DNA from 2 places in the Rhizobium sp. CNPSo 3670 genome. Region 1 is predicted to be linked to the other one. Evidence: riboswitches for the same ligand, from Rfam matches in the RefSeq annotation. Region 1 holds a riboswitch; the other holds the start of a gene.

Evidence for each region. Region 1 has a riboswitch for S-adenosylmethionine ahead of AC13QO_RS11095 (O-succinylhomoserine sulfhydrylase). Riboswitches for the same ligand answer to the same signal wherever they lie in the genome.
Region 2: another riboswitch for S-adenosylmethionine. It lies ahead of metA (homoserine O-acetyltransferase MetA); the one in region 1 lies ahead of AC13QO_RS11095 (O-succinylhomoserine sulfhydrylase).

What each region holds. Positions count from the first base shown of each region.
Region 1 covers NZ_JBXSOL010000008.1:216,701-220,876, reverse strand. The annotation lists gene AC13QO_RS11105 (hypothetical protein) at 1-266, shown strand, start outside; gene apaG (Co2+/Mg2+ efflux protein ApaG) at 316-708, opposite strand; gene AC13QO_RS11095 (O-succinylhomoserine sulfhydrylase) at 933-2,117, opposite strand; SAM riboswitch at 2,161-2,239, opposite strand; gene AC13QO_RS11090 (2'-deoxycytidine 5'-triphosphate deaminase) at 2,314-3,408, shown strand; tRNA gene AC13QO_RS11085 (tRNA-Gly) at 3,470-3,543, shown strand; gene AC13QO_RS11080 (hypothetical protein) at 3,567-3,845, opposite strand.
Region 2 covers NZ_JBXSOL010000033.1:5,096-9,271, forward strand. The annotation lists gene AC13QO_RS25255 (ABC transporter ATP-binding protein/permease) at 1-1,599, opposite strand, end outside; SAM riboswitch at 1,752-1,829, shown strand; gene metA (homoserine O-acetyltransferase MetA) at 1,879-2,802, shown strand; gene AC13QO_RS25265 (aldose epimerase family protein) at 2,921-3,943, shown strand; gene AC13QO_RS25270 (GntR family transcriptional regulator) at 4,074-4,176, shown strand, end outside.

The DNA.
Region 1 (4,176 bases):
ATGGCTTCAAGGGATTATGGATCGATTTTAAGGATTCCAGTCTCATTGCCGAGTTCGCTCGTAAACTGGGTTTTCGCGCCACCTTCAACGGAAAGCAGATTGTTGCGCTGAGTTTAAAAAATTCGGTCAGGGCAACGGATGAGATGCTCACCTGCCAAAAGGCGGTAAACGCTGCAGTCGCTCAGCGGCCAGCCACGCCCCAATCAAAGGATCCGTTCGAAGCAAAGCCGGACACCCGGACGGCCTCGGATCCTTTTGATCTCTGATGCATGTCATCTGGGGGTGAATCGAGCATATCGACTTTGGGGCCTGCGCTCAGTTCAGCACGCGCAGTAGCCCCGGTGAATCCAGCGAGAAGGCGGGGATGTCGACGTCGAATAGCTCGCCTTCATCCGTTTCCATCTGGTAATGGCCGAACATCAGGCCTGAGGGCGTGTCGAGCGGGCAGCCGGAGGAATATTCGTAGGTGTCGCCGGGGCTGAGCCGCGGCTGTTCGCCGACGACGCCGGGGCCGGTCACCTCGTCCACCACCCCGTTCTGGTCGGTGATGTTCCAGTAGCGATTGATGAGGCGTACGGCGACGCCGGAATTGTTGCTGATGACGATCCGGTAACCCCAGACATAGCGATCGTCTTCCGGATCGGATTGCTCCTCCAGATAGAACGGTTCGACCACGACTTCGATATCTCTTGTGAGGGCGCGATACATGCCTTGCACCATAGTCAAGATATGTTACTCGTATCTTATAAAGAGGCCCCGTCCATCAAGAAACGGAACGTTGATCAGCGGTCAAATGGTGATCATCGTATGGTTTTCGATCGTTAAGCCTAATCGTCAGCGTTAATTTTACTTCGCAACGCCGGCGCGCGGGTACTTGTTCCCGCAGATCGGCGGCCGGCTCCTCATTGAAGTCCGGCCGCTATTCCAGTCGATCAGGCCGAAACCTTGGAAAGCGCCTGCGCGAAATCCTCGATCAGGTCGTCCGTATCCTCGATGCCCGCCGAAAGCCGCACCGTGCCCGGAGAAATGCCGAGTTCGGCACGCGCCTCTTCCGTCAGGTTCTTGTGCGTCGTCGTTGCCGGATGGGTGATCAGGCTTTTGCTGTCGCCCAGATTGTTGGAGATCTTGATGATCTCAAGCGCGTTCTGCACTGCGAAGGCCGCCTCCTTGCCGCCCTTCAGCTCGAAGCAGACGAGCGTCGAGCCGCCGGTCATCTGCTTGGCGATGATGTCAGACTGCGGGTGGTCCTTGCGGCCGGGATAGATCACCTTGGCGACCTTGCCCTGCTCTGCCAGGAAATCGGCGATCTTCGCCGCATTTTCAGTCTGCTGCTTGACGCGCAGCGGCAGCGTTTCGATGCCCTTCAGCAGCGTCCAGGCATTGAACGGCGACATGGCCGGGCCGGTATGGCGGAAATAGTCGTGCAGGTTCTCGTCGATCCATTCCTTGTCGGAAAGCACCACGCCGCCGAGGCACCGGCCCTGGCCGTCGATGTGCTTGGTGGCGGAATAGACAACGATATGGGCGCCGAGTTCGAGCGGCTTCTGAAAGAGCGGCGTCGCAAAGACGTTGTCGACGATCAGCTTGGCGCCGACTTGGTTGGCGAGGCTGGCGACGCCTGCAATATCGATCACTTCGAGCGTCGGGTTGGTCGGGCTCTCCAGGAAGAATACCTTGGTATTGGGGCAGACCGCCTTTTCCCAGTTGGCGAGATCCCGGCCGTCGACCAGCGTGCACTCGATGCCGTATTTCGGCGCCAGCGTTTCCACGACCCAGCGGCAGGAGCCGAACAGCGCGCGGGCGGCGACGATGTGGTCGCCTGCCTTAACCTGGCAGAGGACGGCGGCGGCGACGGCTGCCATGCCGGAGGCGGTGGCGCGGGCATCTTCAGCGCCTTCCAATGCGCACATGCGCTTTTCGAACATGTCGTTGGTCGGGCTGCCGTAGCGAGCGTAGATGAAGCCGTCCGTTTCGCCCTTGAAGCGGGCTTCGGCCGCTTCCGACGTCTCATAGACGAAACCCTGGGTGAGATAGATTGCCTCTGATGTTTCGCCATATTGCGAACGCAGCGTGCCGCCATGCACGAGTTGGGTTGCCGGGCGCCAGGTCTTGCTCATGCCATCACCTTCACATAACAAAAAACCGGCCGCAAAAGCAGACCGGTTTCATAACCCGGTCTTTTTAGCCACTTGTTTAACGTGGCTGCAAGCCGACCGGCCAAATCACCACGGGATAATTTTGCAATACTGCTGTTAGCTGCTTGCGTCAATTCCCCGATTTTGGTTTTGTCGGCGGCAAAATGATGGATGGGGCATTATGGCTCGCGAAACTGGAATTCTGGCGGACCGCGCGATTGCGGCACTGTTCGAAACGGGGCGTCTGAACTCCGAGCGGGAGCTCGACCGCGATCAGATCCAGCCGGCGAGCCTCGACCTGCGCTTAGGAAGCAAGGCCTTTCGTGTGCGCGCTTCCTTCATGCCCGGCCCCTCGCATCTGGTCTCGGACAAGCTCGATCGGCTGAGCCTGCACGTGATCGACCTTTCCCAGGGCGCGGTGCTCGAAACCGGCTGCGTCTATATCGTACCGCTGATGGAGAGCCTGGCGCTGCCTGCCGACATGTCGGCTTCGGCCAATCCGAAGAGCTCGACCGGCAGGCTCGATATCTTCACCCGCGTCATCACCGACTACGCCCAGGAATTCGACAAGATCCCGCCGGGCTATTCCGGCCCGCTCTATCTCGAAATCAGCCCGCGCACCTTCCCGATCGTCGTGCGCCGCGGCTCGCGCCTGTCGCAGATCCGCTTCCGCGTCGGCCAGTCCGTGCTCGGCGAGCCGGAACTTCTGAGGCTGCATGAAAGCGAAACGCTCGTTGCCAGCAAGCAGCCGAACGTCTCGGGCGGCGGCATCGCGCTGTCGATCGATCTCACCGGCGACAAGGACGGCCTGATCGGCTATCGCGGCAAACACCATACCGCCGTCGTCGACGTCGATGAAAAGGACCAGCACGATATTTTCGATTTCTGGGAGCCGCTCTACAGCCGCGGCCGCAACGAGCTGATCCTCGATCCCGACGAGTTCTATATCCTCGTCTCGCGCGAAGCCGTGCATGTGCCGCCGGATTATGCCGCCGAGATGACCCCCTTCGATCCGCTGGTCGGCGAATTCCGCGTCCATTATGCCGGCTTCTTCGATCCGGGCTTCGGCCATGCGCCGGCCGGCGGGCGCGGCAGCCGCGCCGTGCTCGAAGTGCGCAGCCACGAAGTGCCCTTCATCCTCGAAGACGGCCAGATCGTCGGCCGCCTGGTCTACGAGCACATGCAGGAAAAACCGGCCAGTCTCTACGGCTCCGGCCTCGGCTCCAACTATCAGGCCCAGGGCCTCAAGCTTTCCAAACATTTCCGCATCTGACGCCGGCCTGACGGGCCGCGACTTGACAGCGGCCCCCATCTGTTGGAAATCTCAGGTCATCGCGGGTGTAGCTCAATGGTAGAGCAGCAGCTTCCCAAGCTGAATACGAGGGTTCGATTCCCTTCACCCGCTCCAGCTGCCTTTCCAGCGATGTCCTTCTAATCCCCGAAAAACCGAATCGGCTTATACCGGCGGTGTGCGATGATCAGGCTGCGGTCGGGCTGGATGATGTAGGTTTCCTCCACCTGTTGGCCGTACTGGTCGATAAAATCATGCGGGAAGGAGGAGCCGGGTGGCGATTTGGTGAGCTTGGTGCGCGGCTGGCCGTGATAGGTGATGCTGCCTGGGATGGGTTCGAGGCCCGGGCCGCTGTAGCTGACGGTGTTGCATCCCGCCAGAACGAGTGTGCCGATGAGGCCGATGATTGCCGGTTTCATATCCATCCCTTCCGATGCGCAGAACGTGGCGATCTTACTCCCGATCGCAACAGACGCACCAGTTGAAACGGCGTCTCCGCCTTCGTTCGAGAAGTGCTGCCCGGAAATCCATGCGTTGCCGAAACCGGCGGTGTCTGCTAGATCGGCAGTGTCGAAAAAGGCAGGATCGGTTGAGGTAAGCCCGATCCCTTCCGTTGGAGCGTCGTGAGCGCTCTCAAGAAGCTCTGCTCCGTGGCCTATGGCACGAGAACCCGCGACGTGATCCGCATCAAGATGCGGGATCCCGGCGGCGTGCGGAGACGGCAAAAGGCAGTCCCGGGATTTTTTCAAA
Region 2 (4,176 bases), on a different contig from region 1:
CGGGCGCACCAGCAGCAGGCGCGCGAAGCCGATCGCCTTCTGTTCATCGCTGTCGAGCAGCTTGTCCCAGCGGGCGCGGGTATCGAGCCTTGCGATCAGAGAGTGCAGGCCGGCCTTTTCAAGGGCCGCCTCGACGGCAGCCTGCTCGTAGGCATCCGGGCTTTCGGGGAAGGCAAGCGCCTCGCGCAAAGTGCCGCCCGGAATATAGGCAATCTGCGGAACGAACAGCATGTCGTCGATCGGCGGCAGACCCATCGTGCCGCTGCCGCACGGCCAGAGCCCGGCCAAGGCCTGGAACAGCAGTTTGCGGTTGACGCTATGATCGCCGTTGATCATGATCTTTTCGCCGGCCTTGATCACGATGTCGGTTTCACGCAGGCGCAAACCGCCGCATTCCTCGATGTCTTCGCCGATTTTGGCATTGATCACCACATCCTTCAGCGTCAGCCTGTCGGGGGTGGTGTTTTCATAGGCGATGCTGCCCTTCACAGCAAAGTCCTCGTCCATGTCGAGCAGCGCCTGGCGGAAGTCGGTGACGCGCATCAGCGTGGCACGCCATTCGGCGATCGGGCCGAAATTGGCGACATACCAGCGCAACGCCGTATTGACTTGGTTGAAGGCGCCGACCGACATCATCAGCTGCCCGAGGGTGAGGCCGCCGGAAAAATAAGCGGGTGCGGCAACGATAATGGGGATAACGATCACGAGCCAGCCGTAGCCGGCCGAAACCCAGGTGAGATTGGTGTTGGCCATGGCGAGCCGCTTGACCACCCTCAGCACCGAACTGATGTCGGTGTTGATGCGCCGGCGTTCATTCTCTTCGCCGCGAGCGACGGTGATTGCCGGCATGTTCTCATTGGCATGCATCAGCGAGAAACGAAGCTCGGCCTCCTTCGAGAACCGGTCGGCATTGAGCTTGACCAGCTTGCGGCCGACGACCTGACTCAGCACCGAGGCGGAGGCGGCATAAAAAATCGCTGCCCAGACCATGTAGCCTGGAATGGAGAAGCTGTGGCCGCTGATGTGGAAGACGAAGCCGCTCGACAGCTCCCAGAGCACGCCGATGAAGCTCACCAGAAGAATGGTTGACTGTAAGAGGCCGAGAACGAGCCCTGTCGTGCTTTCGGCGAGGTTACGGGAATCCTCGTGCAGGCGCTGGTCGGGATTGACGCCGATCAGGCCGCTCGAGGCGAGCCGCAGCGCCCGCTTGCGCTTCAGCCATTGATTGACGAGATCGCGCGACAGGCCCTCGCGCATATAGAGCGCGGTCATCTGGTTCAGCCAGGCCTGCAGCACGTTGAGCAGCAGCAGCGTGCCGGCGATCATCGCAAAGATTTCGAGCTGATGGAAGAATTCGCCGAGATCGCGGCGCTCGAGCGAATCATAGAAGGGGGCGTTCCACTCGTTCAGAATGACCTGGCCATAAGCTGTCAGAAGGATGACGAGGATCAGCACTGTTGCCAGAAACAGCACCTTGCCACGCACTTCAGAATTCCAGAATGCCGAGAACATTACTCCGAGGCGATATGTCAGGCTGAAGTCGTAACCAACCTTATCCTGCCTCCTGGTGCCCGGCCTCCCCTCGATCTTATCTGCCATCATGCTTTTCCAAACCGCCCATACTGTCATTATTAACATGGTGGCGTTACCGGTCTATCAACAGATTTTATCAGTCATTAAACTGTGATGATTCTTGACGCTCCGCTCCTGCATGCATTCGGAGTTGATTCGCGGCTCAACTGGGACTAATTAAGGCACTCCGTGGTGATTTGGCCGGCCGGCTTGCAGCCACGTTAAAAAAGTCGCTAAAGGGCCGCGTGCGGACCGGTAGCGATTTTTTCGCCGCCGGTTTTTTATTTTCGATCGAGTTGACCGCAAATGCCCATCAAGATCCCCGATACGCTGCCCGCTTTCGAAACCCTGGTTCAGGAAGGTGTGCGGGTGATGACCGAGACGATGGCGATCCGTCAGGATATAAGACCGTTGCAGATCGGCCTGCTCAACCTGATGCCCAACAAGATCAAGACCGAACTGCAGATGGCCCGTCTCGTCGGCGCTTCGCCGCTGCAGGTGGAGCTGTCGCTCATCCGCATCGGCGGCCACAAGGCGAAGAACACATCCGAAGATCACCTGCTCGCCTTCTACCAGACCTGGGAAGAGGTGAAGCAGCGCAAGTTCGACGGCTTCATCATCACCGGAGCGCCGATCGAGCTTCTGCCCTATGAGGACGTTACCTATTGGGCAGAGATGCAGGAGATCTTTAATTGGACCGAGACCAACGTCCATTCGACGATGAACGTCTGCTGGGGCGCGATGGCGGCGATCTATCACTTCCACGGCGTTCCGAAATATCAGCTGAAGGAAAAGGCCTTCGGCGTCTACCGGCACCGAAACCTGAAGCCTTCGTCCATCTATCTGAACGGCTTTTCCGACAATTTCGAGGTTCCGGTGTCGCGGTGGACCGAGGTGCGCCGCGAAGATATCGAGAAATCCGCAAGCCTGGAAATCCTGATGGAATCCAGCGAGATGGGCGTATGCCTCGTGCACGAGAAGAGGGGCCGGCGGCTCTACATGTTCAACCACGTCGAATATGATTCCACCTCGCTTTCGGATGAGTATTTCCGCGATGTGGATGCCGGCGTGCCGATCAGGATGCCGCATAATTACTTCCCGCATAATGATCCGACGCTTGCGCCGCAGAACCGCTGGCGCAGCCATGCGCACCTCTTGTTCGGTAACTGGATCAATGAGATTTACCAGACGACGCCCTATGACGTCGAAGAGATCGGCATGGATCTTTGACCGGCATTTGTTTCTGACCTGCCCGGTTGCGGTTTGGAGCAAATGCGGGCAGGTTCCGGTCCGGAACTCTATAGCGCCGCGCGTCTTATCGGACGCGCAAAGGAACGGACGGTCGATTATGTCGGATAAGTTGGAGCGGGATGTTTTCGGGCAGACGAAGGCGGGCGAAACCGTCTATCGCGTCGTCATCAATGGCGGCGGCCTGACGGCCAAGATCATCACCTGGGGCGCGGTCATCCAGGATCTGCGCCTTGCGGGACATGACGCGCCGCTGCAGCTTGGCTTCGAGGAGTTCGACAACTACCCGCTCTACTCGGCCTATTTCGGCGCGACGCCCGGCCGCTGCGCCAATCGCATCGGCGGCGGCAGGTTCACGCTCGACGGCAAGGATTATCAGCTCGAGCGGAACGAAAACGGCGTGACGCATCTGCATGGCGGCAGCGACAACATCGGCAAGCGCAACTGGACGATCGTCGAGCATGACGTCGACCGGCTGGTGATGAAGATCGTCGATCCCGACGGCCGCGCCGGCTACCCCGGCAATTGCACCATCCAGGCGACGTTCCGGGTGCATGGCAACGGCGAGCTGTCGATCACCTACGAATCAACAAGCGACCAGCCGACGCTCGCCAATGTCTGCCAGCACGCCTATTTCAATCTCGACGGCCGCGACGATGCGCTAGGCCACGACATCATGATCGCCGCCGATCACTATTTGCCGACCGACGAAAAGCAGGTGCCGACCGGCGAAATCCGGCCCGTTGCCGGCACTGAATTCGATTTCCGCGAGATGGCTCCGATGAAGCGTTTCGTCGGCAATGAACAGGCATTGTACGACCATAATTTCTGCCTGTCTCGCGAACGCACCGCCAAGCGGACTGTGGCGCTCGCCCGCAGCCTCTATTCCGGCGTGTCGCTGGAAGTGCGCAGCACCGAGCCGGGCGTGCAGTTCTATGCCGGCTTCAAGCTCAATACAGGTGCTCCCGGCCTCGGCGGGCGCAAATACGGCCCGTTCGCCGGCTTCTGCCTGGAAACGCAGGTCTGGCCGGATGCCATCAATCACGAAGGCTTTCCGAATGCGGTCCTGCGCCCCGGCGAAGTGCTGCGCCAGGAGACAGACTACATCTTCACCAAGAGCTGAGCATTCTAGAGACGCACGGCTGTCAAATTTGAGCGTTATGAACCCTCTTCAGTTTGCCGGAGAGGGTTTTTTTATGCCTTGTCCGATTCAGACTTGCCGATTGGTTCTATATAGGTTCTATTGTCTGTCCATGGATAGAACCAGTCTAGTAGCTGAACTCAATAGACGCGGCCTGCGCGACGAAGCGTTGGCCGGGCCGCTCTACAAGCGGCTGGCGCAGGCGCTGACCAGCC